DNA from 2 places in the Brochothrix thermosphacta DSM 20171 genome. Region 2 is predicted to be linked to the other one. Evidence: riboswitches for the same ligand, from Rfam matches in the RefSeq annotation. Region 2 holds a riboswitch; the other holds the start of a gene.
The links. A riboswitch is a leader RNA that binds a small molecule or an ion and turns the genes downstream of it on or off. The one in region 2 is predicted to bind cobalamin.
Positions count from the first base shown of each region.

Region 1: it holds a riboswitch for cobalamin, as region 2 does, so the genes downstream of both, V6S17_RS07360 (1-propanol dehydrogenase PduQ) here and V6S17_RS02200 (iron-containing alcohol dehydrogenase) in region 2, are expected to answer to the same signal.

Region 1 covers NZ_CP145608.1:1,446,974-1,463,288, forward strand. The annotation lists gene eutL (ethanolamine utilization microcompartment protein EutL) at 1-499, opposite strand, end outside; gene eutC (ethanolamine ammonia-lyase subunit EutC) at 518-1,411, opposite strand; gene V6S17_RS07335 (ethanolamine ammonia-lyase subunit EutB) at 1,431-2,795, opposite strand; gene eutA (ethanolamine ammonia-lyase reactivating factor EutA) at 2,885-4,315, opposite strand; gene V6S17_RS07345 (sensor histidine kinase) at 4,416-5,810, opposite strand; partial or broken gene V6S17_RS07350 (ANTAR domain-containing response regulator) at 5,803-6,374, opposite strand; gene V6S17_RS07355 (BMC domain-containing protein) at 6,409-6,759, opposite strand; gene V6S17_RS07360 (1-propanol dehydrogenase PduQ) at 6,935-8,068, opposite strand; adenosylcobalamin (AdoCbl) riboswitch at 8,358-8,505, opposite strand; gene V6S17_RS07365 (cob(I)yrinic acid a,c-diamide adenosyltransferase) at 8,574-9,137, opposite strand; gene V6S17_RS07370 (EutP/PduV family microcompartment system protein) at 9,134-9,577, opposite strand; gene V6S17_RS07375 (6-phospho-beta-glucosidase) at 9,822-11,252, opposite strand; gene V6S17_RS07380 (PTS transporter subunit EIIC) at 11,283-12,764, opposite strand; gene V6S17_RS07385 (MurR/RpiR family transcriptional regulator) at 12,975-13,700, opposite strand; gene V6S17_RS07390 (hypothetical protein) at 13,713-13,889, opposite strand; gene V6S17_RS07395 (HD domain-containing protein) at 13,906-14,571, opposite strand; gene rsgA (ribosome small subunit-dependent GTPase A) at 14,849-15,874, shown strand; gene V6S17_RS07405 (helix-turn-helix domain-containing protein) at 15,970-16,315, opposite strand, start outside.
Region 2 covers NZ_CP145608.1:410,649-426,963, reverse strand. The annotation lists gene V6S17_RS02260 (teichoic acid D-Ala incorporation-associated protein DltX) at 1-121, opposite strand, end outside; gene V6S17_RS02255 (cation:proton antiporter) at 574-2,526, opposite strand; gene V6S17_RS02250 (class I SAM-dependent methyltransferase) at 2,794-3,411, shown strand; gene V6S17_RS02245 (DUF916 domain-containing protein) at 3,476-4,501, opposite strand; gene V6S17_RS12650 (WxL domain-containing protein) at 4,505-4,861, opposite strand; gene V6S17_RS02240 (WxL domain-containing protein) at 4,791-5,174, opposite strand; gene V6S17_RS02235 (hypothetical protein) at 5,201-6,910, opposite strand; gene V6S17_RS02230 (RidA family protein) at 7,189-7,581, opposite strand; gene V6S17_RS02225 (NAD(P)H-dependent oxidoreductase) at 7,809-8,426, opposite strand; gene V6S17_RS02220 (hypothetical protein) at 8,426-9,070, opposite strand; gene V6S17_RS02215 (TetR/AcrR family transcriptional regulator) at 9,187-9,729, shown strand; gene V6S17_RS02210 (helix-turn-helix domain-containing protein) at 9,985-10,368, shown strand; gene V6S17_RS02205 (helix-turn-helix transcriptional regulator) at 10,601-11,107, shown strand; gene V6S17_RS02200 (iron-containing alcohol dehydrogenase) at 11,172-11,762, opposite strand; adenosylcobalamin (AdoCbl) riboswitch at 12,048-12,195, opposite strand; gene V6S17_RS02195 (ECF transporter S component) at 12,272-12,973, opposite strand; gene V6S17_RS02190 (ABC transporter ATP-binding protein) at 12,945-14,600, opposite strand; gene V6S17_RS02185 (energy-coupling factor transporter transmembrane component T) at 14,579-15,460, opposite strand; gene V6S17_RS02180 (LPXTG cell wall anchor domain-containing protein) at 15,542-16,315, opposite strand, start outside.

The DNA.
Region 1 (16,315 bases), 1.0 Mb from region 2:
CTTTTAATGCAAAATCTAAGGCATAAAGGGCTTCCATCGGTGGTGCAATTAAATAAGCAATCGCTTCACCCTCAGTAATGTTAGCTTCTTTCGCTAAATGACTTCCTGTACGTGCAATACAATAGGCTAAGTAAGGCACAGAATCATCGTCATTTGCGCTAATAAAAGAAGGACCATTTTCAATTGTTGCCAGCGCAACATCCAACCCACTTTTCACTTCAGCGGGACTTGGACCAGCAATAATTCCAATCACTTCACCCGCTAATTTTGTTTGAGCATTCCCAGCACCGCCATAAAAACTACGCGCATAAACGACATCTACAGGTACTGCTTTTGTTGCTTCATCTAATGCAATGTAAGTGACATCATCACAATCAGCAGTAATAATTCCTAAACTCCGTTGTGCCGGGTTAAGATTCAATTGTTTTGCCATTGCTTCATCAACGTTTGAAATGATTTTCGCACTCAATACTGTCGTTCCTAATCGATCTGCTTTCATCTACTTTTCCTCCGCTCTTTAGCTTTCTTTTAAGTCGATTCCTGATTTTTGTTTATCGAGCATTTCTTTGATTAATTCAGCAACAAATGCACCGGCTTCAACAGGTGGTGTTCCACCTTTATGAATGTTTGAAATAACGGTACGACGTGCTTCTGGCATTCCCACAGTTGGACGGTAAGCGATATAAGCACTCATTGATTCTGCTGTGACTAACCCAGGACGTTCACCAATTAGTAAACAGACAACGCCGGCATCTGTTAATTCGCCAATTTGATCCATTGCATGTACACGACAATGTTTAACAAAAATGACTTCATTAAATTCAAGGTTAAACATTTTTAAGCCTTGTTTAATAGAAGGTAAAATTTCACGAATGTTAGCTCCAATTGCAGCTGAACTTAACCCATCCCCTACAACGACTTGGATTTTAGCTGCTTTCGTCGTATGACTCGTGATTTTTTGAGCCATTTCCTCAGAGAAAACGCGGCCCAGATCGGGGCGGGTCACATACTCATCTTTATCACGACACAGTGTTTCGGTTGAAACAAATTGCATCTCTTCTACAAGCGCTTCATCTACATATGAGAACACGGCATCTTGAGCAGCGGCATGATCGGCACGGAAACGTAACACCGATTGTGTTTTATAACGTGTACCTGCACGACCTAAACCTAAACGTGCGGGTGTAAATTGTTTCATTTTCATATAACCCGCTTTATCACGCGGATTCTCTACCATAAATTGTTCTTTAATGACTACTTCTGTAATATCAGGAATCATCCCATCTTCCACAACGGAAACAGCATTATTTGGTGTTTCGCTTTTTGGATTTTCTGGTGTTTTTTCCGTTTTCGCTCCTGTCATTTCAGTTAAGATATCTTCAATCATTACTTTTAAGTCTTTTTCGTTCAAAATACTCACCCTTTCGTTATTATTTGAGGAAGATTGATGCGTCACCGGCACGGCTTGTTAATTTACCATTTTCACTCAAGCCCATTTTTTCCATCCATTGATCAAATTCACTGATTGGTTTTAAGCCAAAGGTATCGCGTAATGTTGCCGTTTCATGATAGCCTGTTGTTTGATAGTTCAACATGACATCATCCCCATGTGGAATACCCATAATGTAGGTACAGCCTGCAGCTGTTAATAAAACAGACAAGTTTTCGATGTCATTTTGGTCCGTTTTCATATGATTGGTGTAACACACATCAACACCCATCGAAATACCTGTTAATTTACCCATAAAATGATCTTCAAGTCCGGCACGAATCACTTGTTTTGAGTCATATAAATACTCGGGTCCGATGAAGCCAACCACTGTATTAACTAAAAACGGATCGTATTTTTTAGCGAAGCCATAACAACGTGCTTCCATTGTTAATTGATCACAACCATAATGGGCATCTGATGATAACTCAGAACCTTGACCTGTTTCAAAGTACATCACGTTTGGTCCAGCAGCCATTCCAGTTTCTAATGCCATTTGGTTCGCATCGCTAATCGTTCCCCCATCAAAACCAAACGCTGTATTCCCTTTTTCAGAGCCAGCAATTGATTGGAATACTAAACCAGTAGGTGCGCCTTGTTTCATTGCTTCCATTTGTGTTTTAACATGAGCAAGCACACACGTTTGTGTTGGAATATCCCATTCAGAACGGAATTCTTCAAAACGATGTAACACACGTTTCACACTTTCAGTTGAATCATCTACAGGATTTAAACCGATTACTGCATCACCAATCCCATAAGATAAACCTTCCATTAACGATGCCATAATACCATCTGGATCATCTGTTGGATGATTGGGTTGTAAACGTGCTGAGAAAGTTCCTGCACGACCAATTGTAGTATTGGCCGTTTTTTCGATATGAATTTTTTTAGCTGCAACAACTAAATCGAGATTCGACATTAATTTTGTGACTGCCGCAATCATTTCTGCAGTTAAACCACGTGAAATATGTTTAATGTTAAAGTCTGTTGTGTTTGTATCAAGCAACCATTCGCGGAATTCTTCAACCGTCCAATTTTTAATACTTTCATAAATACGGAGATTGACTTGGTCAACAATAATACGTGTCACTTCATCTTTTTCATACGGTACTGCAGGGTTATTAAATAAATCCTTTAATTGCAACTGTGCCAGCACAACTTTTGCTGCTACACGTTCTTCTGCTGAGTTTGCCGCGACACCAGCTAAGCGGTCACCCGATTTTTCTTCATTGGCTTTCGCCATTACTTCCATTACTGATTGAAAAGCATACACTTTTCCAAATAAACTTGTTTTTAAAATCATTTTATTTCCTCCTTTAATTTTGTTGCTTGAAGTCACTTATTAATTGCCTCATTTTCCTAAGTGATGCATGTGCTTCTCTTCAGTCTGCCTTAATTGAAGACGAGTGTTTTAACGATAACAGGTAACACTTTTCCTTCTGCTACCGGTAAACCAATGTCAATATAGTCGCCATTTTCTACCTTGACACTGTCAAGACAAACAAAGGGATGCGCTTGTGGTAATTCAGCAAACAATGCTTGACCTAACGCTTTTGCCATATCTTGAGCAACAACAATCACAACTGGATAGTTCTTCTCAATAAGGGGCTGTAAACCTGTGACAATTGCCTTCGCTAGGGATTGGATACGTGTAAAGCTTGGGCTGGGTTCACCTTCAAATCCTAAAGCTATCATTTGAAACTCTTCATTTACCTTGTACCAACCGAGTTTTTCAGTGATACTCTTCGCCAACGGTTCACTTTCTAAACGGTTGTCTGCATCAGTTAGTTTTAATACTGGTAAATTTCGTAGCGGCAAACTCGCACCTGTATACGAAATCGTACTGCCGCTGATTTCTGCGGTATGCGAACCTGCACCAACAACGGTGGCTCGAATCGTTTCAACTGAAGGAATAATTGCCATTGCTTGAAACGCTGATGATTGAGCAATTGCCCAACCTAATAACTGCCCCATATCACCAAATTCAAACGGATCACTTCCCAGCTCAACAGCGATACAGTCGGCAACCCCGCCAGAGAATGATACATAATCACTTGCCACATTACTTGTTAAGCCATGGTGCGTAATTGATTGTTCATAATAAGGGCTTTTTTCAGCTGCACCAATGCTTTGAGCCAATATACATGCCATTTCTTGTGCTAATGGTGTTAACTTTTTAACGCTGGCTGTTTGACCCACTTTGATATCCCAACCTGCAGAAGCAATAACCCGTTTGATTTTCTCTGTAATAAAAGTGATTTCACGGGTGTCTGGATTGATTTTAACTAAGCGCCCTCCGATATCAAAACAAGCGGTATCGATCAGTTCTCCATCAGTAAACACAGCTAGATTAGTCGTACCACCACCAATATCGAGGTTGACCACCGATTTGCGCGTTTTTTCTGAATACGTATGTGCACCTGCACCTTTAGCTGCAATAATACTTTCTAAATCTGGTCCCGCTGTTGCCACTACAAAATCTCCTGAAAAACCACTTAATGCCTCTAGAACTAAGGCTGAATTTTCTTTTCGCGCGGTTTCACCTGTGATGATAACGGCACCCATTTGGATGTGTTCTTTTTTAATACCTGCTTTTTGGTATTGTTGAGAAACAAATGTTTTAATTGCTTCTGCATCAATCACTTCTTCTGAAAGAAGCGGCGTGAATATAATATCACTGCGATAAATCACGCGTTTATCAGAAATAGTAATTCGCGGCACACTGAAGGCGGATGCGAGGTTTTCAATCGTTAATTCCGACAATACGAGTTGTGTGGTTGACGTTCCTAAATCGATCCCGACAGTTAACATCTTTTCTAACATAACTTTGCCTCCTCTAAAAAAAGATGCTTGAAGAAAGCACATACAACCTATAGTCGCATGTTACTGTTCTCCAAGCATCTTTGCCTGAATCACTTAAACGTCACTGTTCAAGTGTGTTTTTAAAGAGAATATGGGTCGTTGTCCCTTTTTCTCCTGATGAGATTGATAATTTACCTTTTAATTTTTCGCTGACATAACTTTTAATAATCATTAAACCTAAACTTGTTTGACCCGCGGTTTTGGTATTATAGCCACAGCCAAAATCAGTAATTGTTAAATCAACAATTTGATTGTGTTTTTTCACGGTAATTATCACACGCCCCATACTGCCTTGCGGATACGCATATTCGTAAACGTTTTGGAGTATTTCATTGATAACAAGTGATAAACTCACCATCTGATTACCATTTAAGTAGATGTTATCCGTCATTATTATCTCAAGTGTTAGCGGTTGAATATTAGTAAATAACCGTTCAATATTATGAGAGATCGATGTTAGAATGGGTTTTAGCTCTAACGCATCCTCCACTTGCATTGATAACATTTCATGTGTTTGAGCAATCACCAACATACGATTAATGCTCTCTTGCAGTGCAATTTTAGCCTCTTCGCTTGTCACTCGTCTTGCTTGTATTCTTAGCAATGAAACAACAGACTGTAAAATATTTTTAACGCGATGATGTATTTCCAAAATAGCAACTGACTTCGAAATAATTTCTGCTTCTTTGTTTTTGATATCTGTGACATCCCGAATAATCATCATCAATTGATCATCGTGCTTCGTCCATATCTTTTTAATGGACAAGTGGTAATTATCATATTTAATGACTGTCTCTGTTTCATGTTTTTGACGTTCTAATTGATACAGTAAAAAATCATAAGTAGTGCTATCCAGCGCTAAATTATCATAATGTAACCCCTGAATTCTACCGATATACCCAATCTGTTGATAAAAAAGATGAGCTGCTCTATTTGCTTTAATGAGAATCCCTTGATTATCAAACACAAGTAGTTCTTCGTTGATTTCATCTGCTAAGATGGCATCTTCTAAATGGAAGAAGGGTTCAACTTGAAGACTCGTTCTTTTATGGGGTTCTCGTGCTGCTTCCTCAACAATCAAAACACCTATTGTACGGCAATCATTCCGAATAGGATACACTGTTTGTTTGATTAAACGCTGTTCTTGACTATTTGCATATAGCCCCATCGAATTTAAACTTGTTGTCATCGTACGATAAACACCGGGTTCATTTTTTTTATTCGCTTCCAAACCCACAACATTACCTTGATAAAGAGATGGTAAACAAACGGGTCGTTTATGATAAACAACCACTGCTTCGCGAGTCACCTGATCAAAAATATCAATAAAAACATCTACTTCTTCATATCGAGATGATGTTTCAAGTTCTTCTGAAACACGGACGAGTTCTGCAATATCTGCCGAGCTTAAATCCAAATGTTTTTCACAAAGACGTCTCAGTTCTGCTTTACTCATCGGTCATCACGATCAACTCAGCGATTTCACTCATGCGACACCGTTTATTCATGCTCAATTCACGGATTGTTTTATAAGCGTCATCCTCTGTCATATGGTCGCGCAACATCAAGCACCCCTTTGCTTTTTCAATAATTTTACGCTCATCAAGTTTTAAGGATAATTTTTCAATTTTTTTGATAAGATTTGTGGTTTCTTGTCCTTTTGCGATAGCCATTTCAACCGTGGGAATTAATGATTTTTCATGCAGAGGTTTCACGAGATACCCGATTGCACCTGCTTTTTTTGCTCGTTCTGTATGTTCAACACCACTAAATGCCGATAAAAAGATAATACCTTGTGCTAACTGGTCAGCGAGAATTTTTTTACCTGCTTTTAAACCATCTAAAATTGGCATTTGTATATCCATAATGATTAAATCGGGGCGATGTTTTTACATGCTTCAATTGCTTCGAAACCATCTGAAGCTTCAGCCACTACGTCGTAACCCGCTTCTTCCAATACATCACGAATATCCATTCTTGTAATAGGTTCATCATCGACTACTACAATGCGTCCATTCATCACGTCACGTCCATTTCTATCTCGTATTGTGTTGCTATGTTCTGGTGATTTTTGTGCCTGTAAATCCGAGTATCGTTTGTAAACCAACTAACACTTCACTGATAGCTGCTTCAACAGATGATACATCGCCTGTTAAAACAACAGAACCACTAAAACGGTCGATAAAACCAATCTCGACGGCTCCTGCTTTTGTCGCAATATCAACAGCTATTATTGCTGCCTCACTAGGCGTAATCGTTAAAATACCAATCGCACCATAACTTTCATCGGCTAAACCAAGTTTTGTATAGATTTCGCGGTTAGGGCTCGCAATAATATGTGCCAAAGTGACTTGTTTACCAGGAACATATTCTTGAATCATACGTTGTTTTTCTTGTTCAGACATTGTTTCACCTCTTTACTAAAATTAAAAAAGCTCCTAAACAAACAAAATATCGGTTGATATCTCGTAGGTTAGGAGCTCCATTGCTCTAATTAGCGACACATCCTTGTGTCTTATACCATTATTATAGTGATTGTTAAAATTGATGTCAAGATGATGCCGAGTGCTGAAAAATTTTTTAAAGGACATGTCGTAAAATCGACACAACTTCATCATTTGTCGGTACACGTGGATTAGTTGCTGTACAACCATCAACGAGTGCAGCTGTTGCTATTTCAACTTCTAGCGCTGTGATTGTGTCTACTGTAACACCACATTGTTTTAATGTGGCTGGCATTTCAAGTGTTTGTCGTAATTTTTCAATCGCTCGCATCAAGTTTTTAACTGCCACGCGTCTATTCGTGATGGACAATCCCAACAATTTTGCCAAATGTGCGTAACGTTCTGCTGCAAGATTAGCGGGTACACCCTGTACCTCGTCAATATGACTGTTATAGCGAATAATGGCTGGCATTAATACGGTATTTAAACGACCATGAGCGATATGTAATTTGGCCCCCGCTGCATGTGCAATCCCGTGGTTAATTCCGAGTGATGCCATATTAAATGCCATTCCGGCCATGCACGAAGCCATATGCATTTTCTCACGCGCTTCCATGTCAGCACCATTTTTATAAGCACGCGGTAAGTATTCAAAAACAAGCTGTACTACTTTTTCAGCTAAAGCGTCACTCACATCGTTCGCGTTGGTCGAAACATAGGCTTCTAAAGCATGTGTTAACACATCCATTCCTGTATCCGCTGTAATATGAGGTGGCACTGATTTCACAAGGTTTGTTTCGAGAATCGCAATATCTGGTAAAATTGCGTTTGTGACAAGTGGATATTTAACGCCTTTATCAGCACTGGTAATAATCGAAAAATTCGTGACTTCAGAGCCAGTTCCGCTCGTTGTTGGAATAACAATGAACTGTGTGCCTTTTAGATTGCGTAAGGTTTCACCGAAATATTTCATCGCTTTCGCCGCATCGATTGCTGAACCGCCCCCCACTGCTAAAATAATATCAGCAGCAAATTCTGCCATTGTATCAATGCCTTTAACCACTGTTTCAATCGGTGGATCTGGTGTTATTTCACTAAAAACAAGATGTTCGACTGATTGTTGCAAACGGCTTGTGACTTGTTCGATCATACCTGATGATACGATAAATGGATCAGTGACAATAAACACTTTTTTGTTTGCGATTGTTGCCAAATGTCCCAATGCATCTTCCCCTGTGTATACCGTTGTTTTAATGCTAATTTCTTTCATTTTCTATTCCTCCTTAAATAAGACCGTAAAAAAGAAGCTCGAAAGAACTGCCAGAATGACAGCCTTTAAGCTTCTTTGCTTTGCACACATACAACAATGTATGTGTCTATTTATTTGGTGTAGCTGTTAGTGTACATTAAATAAGGCATTCACAAAACGACCTTGTTTTGATCCACTTACGCCATTGGAAGTGACATGCCCATTGCTTTTAAGTTGCACTTCAGTGTGCTGGCATCGGTACACATTCACTTGCTACTGCGTTGTTAAAACAATGGGCGTCTTCAATTTCGAAAAACAGCCTGTTTTACCACGAAACAGTCCGCAATAGCAGAATACAATCAAAGACCTGACTTAAAGCACAATGTACTTATCACAGTGGCGGGACCGCGTTGGATTTACACCAAACTTCCATTTTTGTATTCTAAATACTATTTGTGTAGGAATTACCAAGTTAGTTCATTCTAACTGATTCCAGTCTAGCATGCGCATCTTGAAAATTCAAGCTTTAAAAATTATGAAAAACCTTATCTGAATTTTGATAAAAGACATCTGTTTGGCCTTGACGCGTATTGACCGCACGAGCTACTGCATAAAAATAATCTGAGAGGCGATTAAGGAAACGTAAGGCCGCCCCATTTATTTCTTCTTCTTGTAATAGTGCGACAACATGACGTTCGGCACGACGGGTCGTTGTTCGAGCCACATGTAATAACGCAGCATCTCGTGTGCCTCCTGGTATGATAAAATGTTCAATCATTGGGGGTTCATCCGCATAAACATCGATGCGCCCTTCAAGCCAAATAACATCCTTTTCACTTAAGCGATACGCACGATGACCCGCTGGTGTTGCCAAGTCTGTGCCACAATCAAATAACAGTTGTTGAATCGTTTCGATATCGTAACAAATATCAGCATGCAGCGGATTAAGTTGTATTAACGTATAACCCAACCATGCGTTTAATTCATCAATCGTTCCGTAAGATGCCACACGTTCCGAAGATTTAGCAACACTTGTACCCCCGACCAGTTTTGTTTGACCCGCATCACCTGTTTTTGTATAAAGTTTCATTTAATTTCTTCCTCCTCTAGATAAGCTAATAACTCCTTAACACCCATTTCATCCACAGCTGATAAGCAAAAAACTTGGCGTGCCCCTGCTTCACGCAAGCGTTGTTTCGTTTGTTGTATCACTGCATCGGATTCAGCAATATCAGTTTTTGACACAATCCCAATGACTGGTTTTGGAAAGATACTACCAAATCCGGGTGAATAAACTTGTGTTTTATCTGTGGCACTTTGCATTAAAGCGATAACATCAGCTTCTGCTGCAGTAACTGATAATGCACTGTAATACTGGCGATGTAAAATATATTCCCCTGGCGTGTCAATAATATCAAGGTAAAAAGCCACTGCCTGTGTTTTATCATACTGTAAAGCGAGCCCTAACATTCTTTGTGATAATGTCGTTTTCCCGCAACCTACTGGGCCCATAAAGATAACTTTTTTCAACTTAAACCCACCTTCTTCCAGATTTATTTTCAAAAAAAAGACCCAAACTTTCCGATGGTAAACATCGGAAAATCTGGGCCTCTTTGCCAATCACGTCGTGTACGTCTTTGTACACCGATATTAAAATGATAGCTTAATCATACTGTTTATTTTTTTATTTGTCAATTTTGATTTTTGTCATTTATAAGTGAAAAAACAGTTGTTACACACCTCAATGGGATTGCAACAACTGCTATCAGTCTTTTTATAAATTTTCACCATTGCTGGCAATGACTTCTTTATACCAGTTAAAACTTTTTTTCTTCGAGCGTGCCATTGTGCCACTACCATCATCATGTTTATCTACATAGATAAAACCATAACGTTTTTTGTACTCACCTGTTGTAAAGGATACACAATCGATACATCCCCACGGTGTATAACCCATTAAATCCACACCATCTAAAGTGACAGCTTTTGTCATTTCTTCGATATGTGCCTTTAAGTAAGCAATGCGATAATCGTCGTTAATTGTCCCATCAGCTTCAGGCGTATCAATTGCACCAAATCCATTTTCCACAATGAATAATGGTAATTGATAACGTTCATGTAGTAAGTTCAAAGCATAACGCAAACCAACCGGATCAATTTGCCAGCCCCAATCTGATACTTTAACATGCGGATTGGGAACACTCCCTTCAAAACCAGCCGTTGCGGTGCCTTCACCTTTAACACCTGCACGTACAGTATTGGTCATGTAATAACTTAGACCGACATAATCGACCGTTCCAGCACGTAAAGCGGCACTATCTTCTGCTGTAATCTCAATATTGAAACCTTTACGCTCCCACTCTTTATAAGCGTAACTTGGGTATTCACCTCGAACATGTACATCCCCAAACAGGTAACGATCATGCATTGATTCAACTGATAACATCATATCATCAGGGTGACATGAATACGGATATAGCGGCACAACTGCAATCATACAACCGATTTGCATGTCTTTGTTAATTTCATGACCTATTGTCACAACTTTTGCACTTGCTACTAATTGATGATGCACGACTTGATACATCGTTTCCTCCGGGTTTTCCGCATCATTAAAAATAACACCTGAGTTTGTGTAACCGAATAACGGTGCTTTAAAACTCTTTTGATTGTTAATTTCATTGAATGTCATCCAGTATTTAACTTTTTTCTGATAACGACGCATGACCACCTCTGAATAATGGACAAAAAAATCAATGACTTGACGGTTTTTCCAACCGCCGTATGCTGTCACTAAATGATTTGGCATTTCAAAATGTGATAATGTTACAACGGGTTCGATACCATATTTAAGCAATTCATCAAATAAGTCATCATAAAATTGTAAACCTGCTTCATTCGCTTCTGTTTCATCCCCTTTCGGGAAAATGCGAGACCATGCGATTGAGGTTCTGAAACACTTGAAGCCCATCTCAGCAAAGAGCGCAATATCTTCCTTATAGGTATGATAAAAATCGACCGCTTCGTGATTTGGATAACGATATTTATATTCGATTTCTGTTGTAATGATACGGTCAACACCATGTGCACCACCAGTTAAGACATCTGCAATACTTGGGCCTTTACCTCCCACATTCCATGCGCCTTCAACTTGATGGGCCGCAACAGCGCCACCCCATAAAAAATCATCATTTAACTTAGTCATGTCAATATCCTCCTCATTTTTGGTTTAGGTTTATTTTGCTTCTTCTTTAAAGCCAACAACGTAAGTTAATACTAAGCCAAGTACAAACGCAACGACGATTGAAATTAACAAGCCGATAAATTCTGTTGCATGACCACTCTTGAAAAAGGCCGGTAATGTTGCGATACCGGGCATGTTGTATGCCCAAGATACTGAACGGAAAGCACCAGCAATTGCACCACCGACAGCTCCGGCAATACAACCCATGATAAAGGGTGTTTTCAAACGTAATGTAACACCGTAAATCGCTGGTTCTGTGATACCAAAGAAACCTGTGATAGCTGCAGGTAATGCAACACCTCGCATTGCGCTATCGCGTGATTTGAAGAATACACCGAGTGCAGCGCCTGCTTGCGCAAACACAGCTGAGGCTTGTAATGCGGTGAACGTATCGTAGCCTAGAGATGCGTAGTTCCCTACTGTCACTGGTGTAATACCCCAGTGAACGCCGAAGATAACAAGCACTTCCCAGAACCCACCTACGATGGCTCCCGCGATAATTGGGCTAAGACCGTATAAGAAGTTATATACATCACCAATTGCGCCACCGATTGTACTACCAACTGGTCCAAATACTAATAAAGTCATTGGTACAATAATTACTAAGCTTAATAATGGCGTGAATAAGTTACGAATAACTGATGGTAAAATACGTTCAAAGAAACGTTGGACATACGATAAAATCCAAATTGCTAAAATAATTGGAATAACCGATGAAGTATAACTTAACATTTTGATAGGTAAGCCTAAGAAATCAAGCGGTTGTGATAGAACAGGAATGCCTAATACATCATTAATTAATTTCATTGTATCAGGGTTATTTGTTGCTTGTGTAATCATTGATTGCACTTTTGGATCTGCTGAAGCATTGTTTAAAAAATCATTGGCTGCAAACATTTTCATGAAATCAGGGTTAACAAGTGCACATGCCGTTACAACTGCCACATAAATGTTAGCACCAAATTTTTTCGCTGCTGTAATCGCAATCAACACGGGTAAGAATGTAAAACCAGTCCATGAAACGAAGTTTAAAATACGGTAAGTCCCACCAGCAGTATCTAACCAACCTAAAGCTACCATTACACCTAACAACCCTTGTAAAATACCACAAGCTGCTAAAGTATATAAGAACGGTGCAAAAATACTTGAGATAACATCGATAATACGACTGAATACACCGACTTTATTTTTGTTGTTTGAATTCGATGCTTTACTATCGTCTACTTTAATGTCTTGCATGATCAATTCGTAAACATCTTTGACGTGATTACCAATCACGACTTGGAATTGCCCGCCTGCTTCCATTGTAGTGATAACGCCTTCAATTTTATTCACTTCGTCTTTATTCACTATTTTGTCGTCGTTTAAAATGAAACGTAAACGCGTAGCACAGTGTGTCAGGCTGTTGATGTTTTCATCGCCACCCACTGCTTTGATAATTTCTTTTGCTGACTTTGTATAATTGATAGCCATTTCTTATCCTCCTATGATGTAAGCCTTTACTTTTTGTTAACAAGTATATCTTATCAAAATATTTGCGAAAATAAAGCGTATTCATTGATTAAAACACTCGTATTTCATTGGGAAATTTGTTACATAAAAAAAACACCTTGTATTTTTTACAGCAAAAAAATAACCATCTCATCCTTATTAGGATCAAATGGTTGGGTTGTTACTGTTAGGTTATTTTATCGGCAAACGTCGAGCGATTTCTTCGATAATATAAATGACAGGTACTTGACTCGCTGTATTGTAATCACCTGCAATGCGCTCATTCGACATATAATAAGAGATTGTTTCGACCGACATTCGGCTAATCGTTGCGTTCTCTTGGTTTGTTATACTTACAATTTGGCAGCCGTGTTGCTTTAATTTATCTAATAATAAGACTGTTTCTTCGGTTTCGCCTGAAACAGATAAAGCAATAACAACTGTTTTATGGTCCAATTCTTCCATTACTGGATAAAAAGGATCTTCGATGTAATGGCTAAATTTGCCATTCATTGAAAAATAACGTGCCCCATATTTTCCAATCGCACCTGACGTCCCAATACCAACGAACACAATTCGATTAGAATCACGTACTAATGATACGATGCGATTAACTTTACCATCAAAGACAGGGTTATCGATGTATTTAAAATAATTCATAATTTCCGAAATTGAATTTGATTCGCGACGTTTTTCTGTCTCTTTAGCCAAGCTCATTTTAAAACGAAAGCGAAATTCTGTATAACCTTCACAGCCCGTTTTTTTACAAAAACGCATCACAGTTGAAGTGGAAACATGTACCGCATCTGCTAGTTCACGAACAGTCATGTATAAAATTTCACGTGGGTGCTTTTGGATATATTCATAGAGAGCAAGTTCTAATGAGTTAAACTTTTGAATAATTTCATATGTAAACATAAAACCACTCCTTTACTTCGGTTGGTCGTGCTTTGAGCCTCTTGTACGGATAATGCCTTCTGCAATATAGTAAGCAATAATAATCCCCGCCAAAACAAGACTCAGTGTATAGCCAATTTGTTTTTGGAAGATTAGTAGCCCTAAGATAATCAATGTAAAGAAAATATTTCTTACTCGTTTTTTAGTCATAATGCCTCCTTAATTTTTAACGTTCGCCAGCCCACTCCGCATAAAATTGTTCAAGGTACGTTTCCAAAAACAAATGCCGTTGCTCTGCGAGTTTTTTTCCAGTTAGTGTATTCATTGTATCCTTTAAAGTCAGTAATTTCTCATAAAAATGCATAATTGCTGTATCTTCGTCATTTCGGTATTCTGCCAGTGTCATGTTTAGACGTGGTTGCGCATTCGGAAGATGCATCGGGCGACCTTTACTACCACTATATACCATCGTACGCGCAATCCCAATCGCACCAAGCGCATCAATACGATCAGCATCTTGCACCACTTTACCCTCGAGCGATAAAACTTTATCCGCATTACTACCACCTTTAAAAGACATATCTGCAATGATCTGCATAATTTGCCGAACAACGTTCTCTTCTAACTGTTGCTCAAACAACCAATCTAAAAGTTCAGTTTGCGCTATTTTTTCGTCAGCTACCAACTTGTCATCCACTGTATCATGAAGCAATGCAGCCATTTCACAAATAAACAGATCTGCCTGCTCTTCTTTTGCAAGCGTTAAAGTTAACTTTCGCACACGATGAATATGCCACCAATCATGACCTGTGGTATCTGCAGCTAACAATTGTTTTACATGTTGTTCGGTTGCTAACAAGCAGCTTTCTTTTATTGCGTTTGTTGGCATCATGCGCACCCTCTTTCAAAATGTCATCGTTTTCATTCCACTCTTACATTATAAGGCAAGCTTGTGAAAATAGAAACTGCTTCAACGCTAAAAAATATGACTTGTGTCCCCTACACGTTCATGCCATAATAAAACTATTAACTTGATAACTATCAAGAACCAGAAAGGATGTTGCATGATGGGAGTTTTAACTACATTATACGCCGTTGTAAATCAATTAGAGATGAGGGCGAAGATTTCCTAACAGTGCTTCTCCCTCAATTATGAGGAGAGATTATTTATGTACACACTAGAACAACTCGGATGGCACACGTTTTTCGAAGATACACTCACTGAGCAAGAACGCTCACGATTGGCACGCATAACTGTGACCGGACAAAATACTTACCAAGCATTAACGCTCGAAGGTAAAATAAACCTTAAATTAACTGGGAGCTTTTCACGTACGATCACAACAAAATTTGAGCTACCGGCTGTCGGTGATTGGGTGGTGACCGATGAAACAAAACAGGTGATCCATCGACGCTTACCGCGCCAAACAAACTTTGTGCGTAATATTCCCGGTGAGAAAGACGAACGTCAAGTAGTTGCCGCTAATATTGAAGAAGTTTGGTTGGTGATGAGCCTTAACAAGGATTTCAACTTGAAACGACTGAACCGCTATGTGACAACAGCTTGGGACAGTGGTGCTATCCCTGTGATTGTTTTAACAAAAAGTGATTTAGTGACAGACCTCGAAGATTACCTTGCCCAAGTTGAAAGTGAACATATGGGCATCGAAATTATTGCTTGCAGTGCTTTAAATGGGGCTGGTTTTGATCGTTTAAACAAGCGCCTTGTTGAGCACCGAACAATCGCGCTTGTGGGTTCATCGGGTGCAGGTAAATCAACGTTGCTCAATTATTTAGCAGGTGAAGAAATTCAAACAACGAGCGGTATTCGTGACGACGATAGTCGTGGCCGCCATACAACCACCTCGCGCTTTTTATTACCGGTCGGTGACGCTTGGATTATTGATACACCTGGTATGCGCGAACTACAGCTTTGGGCTGATTCAGAAAGCTTAGATACTACTTTTACCGATATCAAGGAACTGACTGCAAACTGTCGTTTCAATAACTGTACGCATAACAATGAACCGGGATGTGCAGTCACAGCGGCATTGACAGACGGAACTCTTTCGACACAACGTTGGGCTGAATATACGAAACTGCAAAAAGAACTGGCTTACCTTGAACGAAAAGCTAACCCCGTCAGTCAACGTCAGTACATGAAAGCGATAATTAAGAAGTATAAGAAAAAATAAAATGTTTTAAAATTATAATTATTTTCCACACTCAAAAACCACCCTTTTGGGTGGTTTTTTTGGTTCTCTATTAAACTGTTCAACTTTCTGTTTGTTTACACACCAACTAGCAGATAACATAAAAATAAGGCTTCATTTGATTTAAGAGATAATCCGGTTTGTTCATAAAACCGTTGAATGCGATATAACAATGTATTCCGATGAATAAATAATTTTTGGGCAGTATGAGCAATGTTCCCTTCATTTTTCCATAATTCCTTAATTAAAGAAACAGTATCAGGTTGTGCAATTAACACCTCTTTTAATTGTTGTAAGATAACGCTATCTGCCGTCATTTGACTCGCATGTTCTTTAAATAACAACTTAGGAATGTTCACAACACTATCTCCTGTTAAATGTTGTAAATGAACTTGAAATAAACGCTTTTCTTCTATAAAATAA
Region 2 (16,315 bases):
TGCCTGCATTATTATCAATATAAATGTAAATCAATACTAAAAATACAGCAAAATAAAAAATAGTTTTGACGGTGCTTACTAACCAAATATTTTCGCGTAATTTTTGCAAATGACTCTTCATTTCAACACTCCTTCATACAACCTCAAGATTGCATTTTCTTAAGTTGTTACATCGCTTTAGCGTTTTTATATTTTTCTCACTAATTAAAGGAGATTTTGTTCTGACCATTCTTTGTTACAAAATAATTACAAGATGTAACAATCGTGATACAAAGTTCTATTCTCATAATTACATATTTTTTTTGTTTTTGCAATAAATTAAAGATAGTTGTTAATAACATTTTGGCTTACAATGTTCTATGATACCATAAAATAAGGCTTTTTAACGTTTTTATACTAATATTACAATATTGTCATGTTGGCGTAACTCTATTCGATATTATTATACATTCATTTACTATATGATTATTCCACAGTATTTCAATATTAATTTTCACCTAAATGCTTGACCTCTAGTAGACAAAAACATAGAAAAACGTCCCGCAAAATATGCAAGACGCTTTTCTTTTTCCATTATTCTACAAATTGAATCGCATTTTCAATAGCTAACAAATTATCACGGTAACTCTTCATTTCTTTACGCGTCAATTTACCTGTTTCAAAGTTCGTTTGTATTAATTCACGTTCCATTTGAGTTGCAAAATCCATTAAATCTTGAACACTTCCCGTTGTACTTTCATTACTCACGTTAGGATCGCGACGTTCAAATCTTAAAATAAATAAATCTTTTACCTCTTCACTGAATTGTGGATCCTGTAACTCCTTAACTTGCTTAACAACAAAACGATTATTTTCATCTTGCAACAATGCCCGTTGCTGACGACGCTCTTCACCACTTAAAGGTCTTAATCGTAAAGAACGTATTCTTTTACGCCAAATTTGACGATAAAATAAATCTTTGTGTCGCTTTTTTTGGCGCGTCATTGCAAAGTATTTTTTGTATAATCGCTTAAATACAGGTACTGCGACACGCACATCGATATCTTTTTCAAGTACTAATTTTTTAGTATTCTCCAATTGCCATTCGATTGCTTTTATTCGTAATTTTTTACCGCTTTCAAACAGTTCTTCACTGTCACTTAATGCGAAAATTCGTTCATTATAAATTTTTATTACCTTAGATATGGCAGCTTTATTCGCTTCCGTTTGGTAACGTTTTAACTCTTTGATGATTGTTCGCAACATATCAATTTCAACGTCATTATTTGTGTTTTTTTCTGCTTTAATTTTTCGAGGTGCAAATAAAGGTAAAGAAAAATTAGCTAATAATAAGGTTGTAATAATGACACCCGATGCTAAGAAAATCAAAAGATCTCGTTCAATAAATGTATTCCCATTGCCTAATACAAGTGGTAAAGATAAAGCACTGACAAGTGTTATCGTGCCACGGACACCAGAAATGGTATAGAGGAATGTACTTTTTAATCGTTCTTTCCAAGATGATATAATTTCACTTTCGAAATTGCGGAAAAATAATAACCATAAAAAGCGTATACTTAATAATAAACCTGTGATTGCTATAATATAGACAAAAAGCATTCCTTTATCGAGGTCATGGTTTGCCCATATTTTTTGTAATATACTCGGTAACTGTGTTCCTAATAATACAAACACTAAACCATTTAAACTGAATGTTATCACTGACCAAGTGTTTTTAGACAATGTATTGAGCTGTGCAGTTTCAGGATTCATACGCTTGTATGACATTGAATGTACTAAACCACCACTCACAACTGCTAAAATACCATTTACACCTACAGCTTCTGCCACCATAAAGATAAGGAATGGCAATAAAATTTCCATCAACATAAATGAAGTTTCATTTTCAATTCCTAACTGACGTAATAAACGCATAAACATTATTTTCAAACTACTTAGTATCGCACCTAACAAAACACCGCCGACAGATAAAAGTACAAATGTCGTGCTAGCTGTCATCAATGAAAAAGTGCCTGTCACGAGTGCCAAAACTGCAAATTGAAATGATACTAATCCTGACGCATCGTTAATCAAAGATTCACCTTCAAGTGTATGCATTACTTTGTGAGGCATTTGAACTTTTTCAGCAAGCGCACTAACAGCCACTGCATCTGTCGGTGCTAAAGCGGCAGCCAACGCAAATGCAGCAGCATAAGGAATTGTTGGTAACAGATAATGAATAAACATCCCTAGCACTCCCACAGTTAGAAATACCAAGCCTAACGATAAAGAAATAATTGATTTTCGTTGTCTCCATAATGCTTTTTTATCAACATTCGCACCATCGTTAAATAATAATGGTGCCATAAATAGAAGTAAAAATAATTCTGGATTCAAATCCATAGAATGATCCCCTAATGGAATGGCTAAAATTATCCCTAGGGCTACTTGTATGAGTGGCACTGCAATACTCGGAATAAAGCGGCTAATTACATTTGATATAAACACTGCACTCAACATTAATAATATCAGTTCAAAAATTTCCATTAAATAAGTCTGCCTTCTTTCTTTTTTTATTATTATTTCTTACTATAGCACGCATCTAACCGTAATACTATACGACATCAGTCGTATTTTTCAATATCCAGTGTCATGTTTTGTTCTTTTAAAATAAAAAATGACATATAATAGAAGAAAATAGCTTTTTTCTGAAAAATAAGAAAAATCCTCTAAGCTTACTATTAGACAGTCCCATTTTTATGCTGTAGCATAAAAATTATAACTAATCTATATATAAACTAATGGGGTGAAATCGTGGGTAATATTGATGTTTTTGAAAGAATTGCAAATAATTATGATACTCCTGACAGAGAAAAAATAGCGAAAATAACAGCCAATTCAATACTTAAAAAACTTAGTCCGCAAAGTAGTGCACAGACAGCCATAGATTATGGCTGCGGTACCGGGCTTGTCGGTATGAATCTATTAGATGCTTTTAATACAGTGATATTTGCTGATGCCTCACAAAATATGATTAATATCGTCAAAAAAAAATTGGAGGAAAGTTCTCACTTAAATGCAAAAACAGTATGTTTAGATGCTGAAAATCAATCTATACAAACAGTTAAACTTGAAGCAAATACTATCTTTATGGTGCAAGTTCTTCTTCATGTAAAAGAGATTACTCTTCTGTTAAATAATTTATCTGAGACATTACCTCCTAAGGGTCAACTAATAATTGTGGATTTTGACTATAATGAACAGGTTATTTCTGATAAAGTACACAACGGATTTAAGGAGGATAAGCTCACTCAAACACTTCATAAAAGTGGGTTCGAGAATATCAACAGAGAAACCTTTTACCATGGCAAAAACATGTTTATGAATAAGGATGCTTCACTCTTTATATTGACAGCCACAAAAATAGGATAACCCTCCTATACGTCAAAAAAACTCACACCTTTAAAGGGTTGTGAGTTTTTTAGTGACTGCTAATTTATTTACGTTTTTTTAACAAAATAATAGTGATGAGTATCAGTAAGAGCGCTCCGACACCAATTAAGATGTTACGTAACGTGTTGTCTTGTTTTTCGATAAATGGATCAGATTCCGCTGCTTTTTTAACTTCTTCTGGCGAAATTGAGAAGCTATTTTTAAAAACCCATTTATCTTTTTCTGAAGCAATCGTTGTGACGGTTTTATAATTACCTTGAGCCATTTCACTTTGCTCCCAAGGAATATCTAATTCAAACCGACTGTTTGGTGCAAATGACATTTTTTCTTTTTTTAATGTTTTGTATATATTTTTTTGATCGTCCTTATAAATATCAACCACTACTGATACATCCTTCAAAACATTTGGTTTTGAATTTTCTGTCATTAGAATCAATTGTGATTGACCTGCCTCAGATTTAGCTTTGAGCGCATGCAAGACTATTTCTTTACCTTCTTTATAAGGAATTTCTTCTTGAAGCATAACTGCAATTGCATAAGCTAATTGCTGATCAAACTTGAGTCCCGATGAATGCGATTCTTTATTTTCTTTTGCCTCCACAGGAACTTCAGTGATATAAACACCACCCAAAACAATGCCTTTGAATTTTGTCGCAGGAATTGTAATTTCGGCTGTCACTTTCACCTTGTCATTTCCAGCGACTTCAATACTCTTCTCTCTAAAAGAAACAAGTTGATTAAAATCAGCTGTCATCGTTTCACTATCTTGTGCATTTGATAAACTATAATCGATAAAACCATTTTTATTTGTCACTGCACGATTCAACTGTATTTTATAGTGTTTTTTTACATTTGAATGGTTAATAATTTCAAATGCTACTGTTTTCTTTTCAGAAGGTTTCACTTCAAAATAAAAATAATCCAATCCTTCAGCCTGCTGTTTGTCATCAAACAAAGGTTTTACTTCATAAGACAAATTTTCTTGAGAAGTTGCACTTACAGTAAGAGGTATCGTTAATAAGCTAAGAGAAATCACAGTAAAGTAGAACCATTTATTTTTAAAAAACAAAACTTATCGAGCTCCTTCAACTGTTGCTGAAGTTAGTGTCCAAGTTAATGTTGATTGATATTCTCCTACCTTAGCAGTATCAGTATTAAATGTTAATGTTGCTTTATTACCATCAAAGTTTTTAAAGTAAGTTCCGCCACCTTCATCTGCATTTGCAGCGAATACTGGTTGGCTAGCAGTATCAACAGTGACTGCTGTTTTAATATCACCTGCTAATGCGGCAGTTACATTTGTACCATTTTTAACTTCTGCTGAAGTTAAGGTGAATGTTGCTGGTAAAGTATGTCCACTATTTGTAAATGCTGTTTTTGAAACAGATACGGTCCAACCAGCTAAAGTTCCACGTCCATCTGTTACTATTTAATCGAGTGTTAGAAGCAGTATGTACACCTGTTCCCACTGTGAATTCGCCAAAATGAAAATTAGGTGCTAAATCAATTCTTAGCGGTTCAGTATTTCCAGTTGGTTTATCACCTTCTTTATTTGGATCTGTTGGATCCGTAGGTGTCACCGGTACAACAACTGGCGGTGTTACCCTATCATTTGCTTTAAATATAATTGTTCCTTTTGTTGTAGCACCAGTATCCCCTTCTGCTGCTAATGCTGTTGTCCCAGCTCCTCCCAATAAAGCTACAGACACTAATGTAATCCCCAACACTTCAATCTTTTTCATATTCAATTCCTTCTTCCCCTTGTTTTTTAGGGCCCTTTTTTCAATACCACTTTGAGAGTTCCCTTATACTCTCTATTTAATAGTACATTAGAAGATTTCATTTGTATATGAATCCCCTCATGTTCTTTAAATGCAATTGTATCTACCACTTTATTGTTCACTTGTGTATTCTCATACACATCTATCAAACTATTTGTAAGTTGTTGTTTTTGACCATTTTTCGCTAAAAAAACATCTGCTGGTAAGTATGAACCATCCACCGTTTGAAAGGCACTTTCTAAAGCCAAAGCAACCTTCCATTTGTTTAAAGTCAATTGTGTATCTAATACTTTGACTAAAAAGGGCGTTTCACTATAAAAGATATCTCCTGGTTTAGGAATCTCATGTGTACCAAAATCTAACGTATCTGTGATGGAACTAATTTTAAGCTCTTCTTGCTGAGCAACAACATTCATACCTACTTCTTTTCCCAATTTATACTCATTTGAAACACCAATTACTACGGTATATGTCCCCGCACTAAATCCAGGTAGAGTAAATTCATAATTTTGTCCATCTAATTTAATAGCAGTTAAATCTTTTGCTGCACCACCATTGATTTTATAATAAAATTTATTGTCAGTGCCTTCTGATTCCAACAAGCCCTTCAATTTTGTTTCTTTACCCGCAGGAATTTTCAGTTGTGTATCTGCTAATTTAAAATCTAGCAATGTTTCTTGCTTAAATACTAACGGTACCGGGCTTAAAGTTGTTCCTGTGCCATCTGTACCAAATAGATTATAAGTTGATTGCCTGATAAGTTGTTTTTTCCCATTTGCTAACTCGGTAATTTTATCTTCGACAACCGGTGCCCTATTTTGAACCAGCCCATTATTAGTTCCTAAAATTGCGGTTTTCGAAAACAAGTTAACCGTTCGTTGATAAGTCGATATGTCAATATTTTGCTTAATCGGCAGTTGGACATTTCGTGTCTTATAGTTGGTTCCTTGTAAAACACGACTAATCCCATTGACTTCAAGCGGGGTGATATCATTTTTCCCATTCAATGTACTATCTGCAACGACTTGGTTCCATGGAGAAAGATACGTATTCCAAGTTGCAAGATTACTTGTAAAATCACCTTTAGATACATCTTTAACATTGATAAACTCAGTCGTGAAAGCCATCGTTTTAGTATCGCGCGGTGGTAACTTGCCTTTAGTTAATACCTTGTTAGGACTATAATCATTGACACTACCGGGTAATTTAGCAACATCTAGCTCAATATTTGTTTGAATGGTAACATCAGGATTTAATAATAAGGTCAGTAACCAAGCAATCAGCGCTAGTAAATTAAACGTCTTATCTGAAAGCACATACTCTAGATCACCAGCGGCGGTTGTGGTGAAATTTTCTGGTTTTAGCATTCCTTTCTGTGTGCCGACTAGCACATACGAATCTTCACTTAGTGCCGTCGCAATATCTGCTTGTGTTAAATTTGGTGGCAATTTCCAAACGATTTTAAATTTCGTGACTTTGTTTAGAAGTTCACCATCCTGAATATCTACCTTCTTCACTTTGAATTCATTTTTCAACGAAAGTTTACCACCTGACCAAACATCATTTGCCGTTGGATCAGGCGTATAGGTTGCACTGCCTGTAAATCCTGGCGTATTCGCATGGGCAATATTAGGTATTAATGTCACATGAAAAATGAGCATTAACGCTAATATAATCCTGCTTAATTTTATCAGCACATCACATCCCCCATTATCTTATGTGTATTAATATATACGTATCAATACATTACTTTAAGTACACCTTTATCATCTTACCCCTATTCCTATCTCAAATAACGTATTGACCTGCTAAAAGTCTAATAAAAATATACTTTTGTACATTCTTTAAACAGTGTTAAAACAATCTTGTTGGCGCTATCATTTTATATTGAGATACAAAAAAACCACAACTCTCTTTGAGATGTTGTGGTTTTTTATGATTTATTAGCTCACCTTATTTTGTGAAAAACGTATCTTTATTCAGGAGCTGCAGCTAAAATTTCGATTTCTATTTTAATTTCAGGCAGCCCTAAAGCTGTTATATAAGCAATTGTCATCGAAGGGTTAACATCAAAAAAATTTGACCAAACCTCATAAAAATGATTCCAATTGATGGCATCAACTGACCAAACATTCACTTTAATGATGTTTTCAGCCGTTAAATGCTCAGATTTTAAAGCTCTCTCAATATTCTTAAAGGTGTTTACAACTTGTTGTGTATGACGTTCAGGAATATTACCTTCATGATCCACGCCTATTTGACCTGAAAAAGTATACAGTGTGCTATTTTTAGGAATAATTGTGACGTGACTATATTCCCCTACGGGTGCTGGCATAGTTGCTGGGTTTTTTCTAATAATGTTATTCATAACTTTTTCCTCTTCTCATTCATTATTGTCTAACGTCGGGTAGTTATATTAGAGATCGCTCTGAAAATTAAAGTTCACCCTAAGTCAGACAATTTTAGAAGAAAACAGCTGTTGAATAACCAACTCCTTTTGCTAATGATTTTAAAACACGCTTCTTCATTGATTATTCACCTCACCTTCGTTATTAATTATACAGTATTATCTTTTTTCAGCAAAAGATATGATAGTTACTTGATGATTTTATTGCCAAAAATACGTAGTTTTTTTGTTCTCTCCTCATTACTTAACTTTGTCATATTCGCATAGTTAAGCCACTTAACTTTATGAAAACCCATTTTTCTAAATGTACCTCGAAAAACAATTTTAGTCACAGGGTTACCAAATAGCCATCGATACAGTAAATGTGGTGTTGCCATTACTGTGACTAACTTTACCTTTTTCAAATTAACCAACTTATTCACAAATATTTTCCCCTGCTGTGGTTCATCATAAATAATTCCTTTAGCGATTACTTTATCAAAAAAGCCTTTTGTCATAGCAGGCATCGCTTCCCACCAAATCGGAAATATAAACACGATTTCGTCAGCCTTCAACAATCGTTCTTGGTAGTCTGCCACAAGAGAATCTATCACCTTTTTTTTACGCCAAGCGATCAAGTCTTCTTTGTGCATGACAGGATCAAACCCATCCTTATGCAGATCAATCACATCAACTGTCACGCCTGCTTTTTCATATGATTTTTGTGCCTCTGTTACTAACGCTGCTGAAAAACTTCGGTTATGTGGTTCATTATGACACGCATCAACTGTGTAGGGGTGATCAAAAACAATGCAGATATTTTTCATTATATAGACACCCCTTTGCTATTCTTTTCCAAACGTTTCATTTTAACTAAGAAAATGATATAAATAATATCAAATACACTGCAAATAACACCGCAAATAATGATGTAACTATTAATGTCGGTTAAAACACCCATTAACAGTGTGGGGGCCAAAGTTCCAATCCATTTAGAAAAAGCCATTAAGACTGATTGTCCTGCCGTGCTTGTTCTATTGAATAACATTGTTAAAAATAAAATGGACATCGCTGCATTTTGTAAAAAAGCTGAATATTGAGCAGCTGGAATCGCTTCGAAACTAAAATAAAAGGCAAACTGAATCGCAAAACAAGTTGCAAAAACAAGAATGCTAAATGGTACAAAATAACGTTTTGCTCTTTCGGGGAAATATTTTTTACCATATTTAAAGTAAGTGTATACAATGATAATATCAAAGCAGGCCCATACCAAATTCACACTCCCTTGAATACCACTACTATTCCCACTAATAATCAAATCATTAACTGAATATATAATTTCCCATGCAATATTTAAACCTAATGCAAATAAAGGCATTGCATAGGTTTTATATTTGAATCCATTTCGAATCAATTCAATATAAACAATCGTCCACGCTACACCGCTTAATAATGTTAAAAATAAAGTCATCCTTATCCTCCTTCTTTCCCTCAACAGGAAGTAACATGTGTTCTTAATTTGTAGAGCGAATAAACATTAGAAACAAGATACAGAAATCCTGATTTTGTTACAAGTAGGAGGCTATCATGACGAAAAAAAATAAGAAGTCTCAACTCAGCCAAGAATGGATTATTGAAGCTTTAATTCAACTTTTAAAAACAAAAAATTATCATGACATTACAATCACTGATATCGCGAACAAAGCAGGTGTTGCTCGACTCACTTTTTATCGTAACTTTAAAGACAAAGACGATATCTTACTGACACGTTCTTATCAACTTTTCGAAGCATATTTTGAAGAACTAAAAGCGAATAATAAACTAGTAACTATTCCTGCCGCACTCAATTTAAGCTTTAACTATTGGCAACGTGATGCAGAAACACTGGATCTACTAATTAAAAATCAACTTTTCTATCTAATAGAACAACCTTTTTATTCTTTTTCAGAAAAAATCATTGCTGAAAATTCACAACTTAATCAATTAAATACTATTCAAAAAAGCTTCATCTTAGGTGGTACTACTCAGGCTATGAGGAGCTGGATCACCAATGGCAGTAAGGATTCACCTGTTGAAATAACAGAAACACTGTTGAAAATTATTAATTTAGCCACTTTATCAGATCATTAATAACGTACCATTTTCAAGAAAATTAACTAACACTATTTTAACCTGTAATAATTGAAAGCTTTCAGCTATTTTGTGATTAGTTACTAAGAAAAAATACGGCAATTAAAAACCTTGAGCAACTACTTTACGAAAGTGATAAGAATTTATTATACTTATTTTAAATGGTAACGATTACAATCATATGTATCTTTTCAATAATACATATCAAATATTTTTAGACTACCATTATAAATATCTAATAAAAGGGGAATCATTATGACTTCTGGGTTAACTTTTGGTAAAAAATTACGTCGTCTTCGACAAAATAATGAGCTTACGCAGGAACAACTTGCTCTGATTTTAAAAAACACACAATCTTCAATTGTCCGTTATGAAAAGGGTCACGGTGTGCCAGATTTAGACACACTAAAATTAATCGCAGACTATTTTAATATCAGTATTGATTACCTTGTTGATAGAAGTCCCCTCAAAGAAAATGCGACAGATATTGAACGCATTATCAACGAAACAATTAATGAACTTGAAGCTGAAAATACTCTTATGTTCATGAAAAATGGAAAAATGGATGATGAGATGAGTCGACTCTTAAAAGCTACAATTAAAGGCAGTATCACACTCATTAACAACTTGAAAAAATAATATATAATTAATATTTCAAACAATGTCGTTCGTTTTCAAAACGGATTGATGCTATATTTTAGCATCTTTCTTGTAAGCTAAATGAAACTATCATTACTTATTTATCTTTCATTATTATTCGCTCTCTTTAAGCTGATATCACTAGTAAAGTTAATCGAATGGACATACTTATAAAAGGGCAAACATGATACACTATAGTTAGTAGATGAATTTATGAAGGAGCTAATTGGGCATGACTAAAACTCCAAAAAAGACTTATCAATTAAAACAAAAAGTGCAATCACATCAACATCTAGAGTATTTAAGCTTTAGTGATGTTGATCCTTTAAGTGTGCTTAGTGATTATTATACAAACCATAAAATGATAGTGCCTCATAAGGGAACAATCCCTATAGAAAAAACATCCTTGCTAGAACAAAAAAAAGAAATAAAAATCGCTAAACGTTATATTAAACTTCATCTCCACCGTACAATTACTTTGGAAGAAACAGCTAATAAAGTATTTTTAAGCCCCTATTATTTTAGTAAACTTTTTAAATCTGAGGTAGGAATTACTTTTATTGCTTACGTGAATCACCAAAAAATGATTCATGCCTCAGAATTATTGCGTCACTCTGATTTAACAATCAGCCATATTGCTCAAAGTTTAGGGTTCACTCAAATGAGTTATTTTTCAAAAACATTCAAAAAAGAATTTGAGATGACACCGAAGGAATATAGGAAAAATTCCACCTCTTAACCACACAAAAAACTAACGAATCTAGCTATTGAATTCGTTAGTTTTTTTATATCCTTTATTATTTTCAACCAAAGGCTTTGCTGTATTGATTTCCATTTTTTGCTGAATAAGCAGTTATTTGATGGGGGACATTCCATTGTTCTGTTTCTACTTTCGGAAAAATCATTTGAATCAATGCCGTATCCAGTATTGTTTCATCTGGTAAAATCGCATCGGTGACAACGGGATATTTTAGTGTTTCTGTTTGTTTTTCAACAACTGAAAGAGATGCCGCTTCTGAGGTATTACCGTCAGCAGTTGGAATCACAACAAATGGCATTGCTTTAAGAGTGCCACATTTTTGTCCAAAAAACTTAACACCTTTAGCTGTATCTATCGCAGCACAGCTACCTATAGCTAGCAGCATCGTACCATCAAATTCATTTAATGCCGCAATGCTAGCGATGATATGTTCAATCTGTGGTTTTGGACTGATGTCATTGAAAACAAAAAATGTGTTGTGTTCAGTGATGCGTGTGGTGATGGCTTCAATGATGCCAAGGTTAGTAATAAAACGATCGGCTATAATGAAGATTTTTTCGTTTTTAAACTCGCACAAACGATCAAGTGCATTTTCTCCAATAAACAAATCACTTTTAAACGTTATTTTCTCCATTTTCGAATCATTCCTTCCCTTACTCTTACGCTACTATTTTCAAAAAAATAAAAAGAAGCTTTAGAAAAAAGGCAGTTTTCTGCACACCTTTCTAGAGCTTCTTTGCTATATTAGATTATCCTACATCCTTGTAAGATACTATTCAGTTTTTAAATACATTGTAGTGAATTATAAAATTTATTACTCTCTTTACTGCCTCTGTGGTTTCTAACAGAAATAATTAAACAGCTTGTAACTGCACATCATTGTGCAATAAAAAAAACCAGAGACACATGTCTACTGGAATAAGCGACTATTGTTTTTGCCTCGAAACAACAGTACCAGTTTAATTTAGATAAAAGACCTGACTTAAAGCACTCTTTGCTTATTACAGTGGCGGGACCGTGTTGGATTTTCACCAAACTTCCATTATTCTAAAATACTATAATCGTGTTCTTCTTACCTATTCATTGTAACATAAGTTGTTTTTTGTCTACCTTCTAAATTTGACAGTTTAGCTAACTATGCAATTAAAGTTGTTCTTTACTTAAATCGACTAGACCATATTTTTTTTGAAATCGTCGAATAATCTTCAACCACGATGCACTGAACAGTAGTAAGAAAAATACATTTGAAAGTGCATGAGCTAAGTCAAAATAAAAACTAGCAGCATATGCCTGCACAAATGCAATCCAACTTAACGGTTTGATATATGCCACAACATACCATAAATTCATAATCCATCCAAAAAGAAAGCCGCATACAAAGCCAAATACTAAACGACTCCACATCTCTTTCAAGATTGGGGAATCTTTCAAAAGTCCTGCTGTGAATCCAATCATGCCCCAACAAAACATTTGCCACGGTGTCCATGGACCTTGACCTAAAAACATGTTAGATACTAGCGCCGATGTCGCACCAATGACAAAGCCACTTTCACTCCCTAATACCATGGCAGATACAATAATCACAAAAGTCGTCGGTTGAACACTCGGAATCATCGCAAATGGTACACGGCTGGTCGCAGCAATAGCTGCAAGTACAGCAATAAAAACAATTTCACGTGATTGAATTTTTTTGTTCTCAAAACGACGGTATAACGGTACCATTGTTGCAACCAAAAATAAAAGACTGATTAATAAATAATACTTATCGGTTATAGCAACTGATAGTACTAACATAAAAATCAAAAAAAGGATTAACTTAATTAAATTTCTTTGAGTTTTCGACATGTGGTATAACATCCTCCCATGTTAAAGCCTGTGGTAAGTATTTACGAACCAAGCGATTAATAGAGGTCGTATAGAAGAAATTATCGCTGAAAAAATCTGCTACAGAAGCCTCCGATAAAATTTTACCGTCAAATAGTAACGCTGCCCTTGTTCCATATGCTGCCGCAAATTCCATATCGTGAGTTGCCATTACAAGTGTTGTTCCTTTGGCTTGCAGAGACTTTAAAAGCTCTCCTAAATGATGTTTTCGAACAGGATCTAAGCCTTTCGTAGGCTCATCTAATAACAAAATTTCAGGTTTTGATAATAACACCAAACCTAATGAAACCAGCTGTTGTTCACCACCACTACAATCAAGCGGATTTCTCTTAGAAACATGGGTTATTTGCAATTCTTGCAACATTGTCTGAACCGCTTCTTCAGGTTGTGGAAGCTTTATTTGAATAGCACGCTGATAAAATTCATCAAACACCGTGTCATAAGCAAAATGATACGCAGGATTTTGCGAAACATAGCCAATACGCTCGTATCGTTCTTGTAAATCGATTTTATTAAGTGTTCGCCCTGCAAATGTTACCTTACCTCTTCGCGCATTTAACAACCCTGCTAATACCATTAAAAAAGTCGATTTTCCGGTGCCATTTTTACCAACTATCCCGACCCATTCTCCCTTAGCGATACTGAAATTAAGATCTCTCAAAATAAAACGACCATTTTTTTCGTATTGAAAAGCAATTGATTTTGCTTTTAATATAGGTTCTCTCTCAGGCGCATTATCCGCCTTTTTGGCTACTGTTACGTTCTCTTGTAATCGAGGCAAGTTACGTTGCCCCTCTAACACTGAAAATGGCAAAACCGATGAACCCATTTCTAAAAACAAACGCGGAACTTGTGGAATAAACAAGGCATTTCCCCGCTCTTGCCAGAGATTCCCCACGACAGTCTCTGGACGATTATTTTCTATAATCTTGCCATCCTCCATCATCACTAATCGTGTTGCCATCGGAATGACTTCATCCAAGCGATGTTCACTCATAACAATCGTGATGCCTAATTCTTCATGAATCCTTTTCAATAACCCTAAAAAATCACGTGTCGCAATCGGATCAAGTTGAGCAGTTGGTTCATCCAAAACTAATAATTTGGGTTGTAAAATCAAAACAGAGGCTAAATTTACCAACTGTTTTTGTCCACCTGATAATGTATGAATCGATTGTTCAAGTATATTTTGAAAACCTAAAAAACTAATAAGCTCTGCAATTCGTTTTTCAATAATTTTAGGAGGGCATCCAATGTTTTCAAGTGAAAAAGCTAACTCACCCATCACATTATCCATTACAATTTGGTTTTCTGGGTTTTGAAAGACCATTCCAATTTCTGTTGCTGATTGCACTTCTGTTAAATATTGGTAACGCTCACCCTGATAAAGAATCTCACCTGTTCGCTCACCAATCGGCCATAATTCTTTTTTCAAATGTCGTAATAGCGTTGTTTTACCGCTACCTGATGAGCCCGCTAAAACAAGAAAATCGCCTTCTTCAATGATCAATGAACTTGAAAGTAACGCAGTTTCTTGTTCTTCAGGGTATTTAAAGTTTAAATTTTTTATTTCTGCCAAGACCACCATAATAATTCACGTCCTTCCAAAATAAGTGGGTAACCTACAAATAACACGGTTAATATCAGTACTATTTGGTTTTGAATCAGATCTAAACCCATTCTCCCCAATTCAGGATAAATTTGTAAATTACCGAATCCCTGTAGTTTGCTATAAATACAAATAAGTAATATTAAGAGACCACCAATTAAGCTGATGATATCACGCCGTTCTAATTGATAACTTAAATAGGTTGTTCGTTTTTTTATGCCATAACCACGTGCTTCCATCGAATCAGCTGTTTGCAAAGCTTCTTCTAATGAACACACCAGCAAAATTTGTACTAAACGCATACCACTATGGGCACGTTTTTTTATTTTTCCGCTCGTCATTTGAATGCCACGTGTTTTCTGAATAGCACTTATTGTCGTTAACCGACGAATAAAAAGAGGGACAAAGCGCATTGTAATCATTGTTAACAACGCTAGCTGGGGTGATATTCTGGAAAATAAGTATAAAAATTTATGACTTGTAATCACGCTGTTATATGAAATAAAAGTAATAAGCAAACAACTAAAAGAGAGTGCCATGATAATACCATAGACAACTGCTTCTAATGTAATCGGATTGTTACCGATATAGAATAAAAAATGACTGCCACGATGATTGAGTAATGGATTAATAATAATAATTGCTAGAATCAAAAACCATGAGCCTTTCATTGTTTGTTTAAGTTTAGCACCATTTTTTTGAACCAAATTATACAGTACTAACAAGAGTAACTCTATAACTAAAAAGACAGGGTGTAAGAACATCATACTCAAAATAATCACACCAACAAAATAAAAAAAGCTTGTAAACGGATGAACCGAATTTAATACTGTTCCCACCTGAAAACTCCTCTCTCATAAGGGAAGTGCCTCAAATAAAATAGCTGACTATTCTATTTGAAGCACCGTTTTTCTGATTATTTAATTGTTCTGTTTGCGTTTGTTTTTTGCTAAGAAAAATACACCCACTAATAACATACTCGCGCCTAGTAATACACTTAAAAACATGTAATCATTTGCCTCACCTGTGCTTGGTAAGCTTTTGGCGTTATCTGAATTAGCATTATTACTTGTATTTTGGACAGCCTCTTCCTCAGCTTCTTTTGACGGTGCTGTTGTACTTGAATCTGTATCCCCGATGATACCCGCTTCACTTGAATCAGTAGTGTTTTTTTCTACATTACTTGAACCTTCTGAATCGGATATTGTTTCTTCAGTATTTTCGTCTGAACCATCTGAAATAGACGTTGTTGTGCTTGAGTCTTCTGAACTCACATTTGAATCACTGCTATTTGAATCGCTGCTATCTGAATCCTCTGTGCCTGGTTCTGCACTTGAACTCGGTTCCTCTGTACTTGGATCAGGTTCTACTGGTGTTTCAATCAACTGTGGCACGGGATTGTTAACAAAATCATAAATTGAACCCGAACCATTCAAATAAAATTTATATTGTGTTAATGCATACAAGGCTTGTTCTAAAGCCATACCATTGCTTTGTGTATCTGTCGGTAACCATTTAAAACCACCGTCAGCTGTTCGATACGTCATCAATGCGGTGATCATATCGCTATCTTTGGTAAACAGCGCGCCCTTTGGGTCATTACCAGTTAATGTAATTGCCATCAAGGCTTGAGAAAGTGAGTTTGAATTTTCATTTGACCAGCCTTTGAAACCACCTGATTTTAACTGAACTGA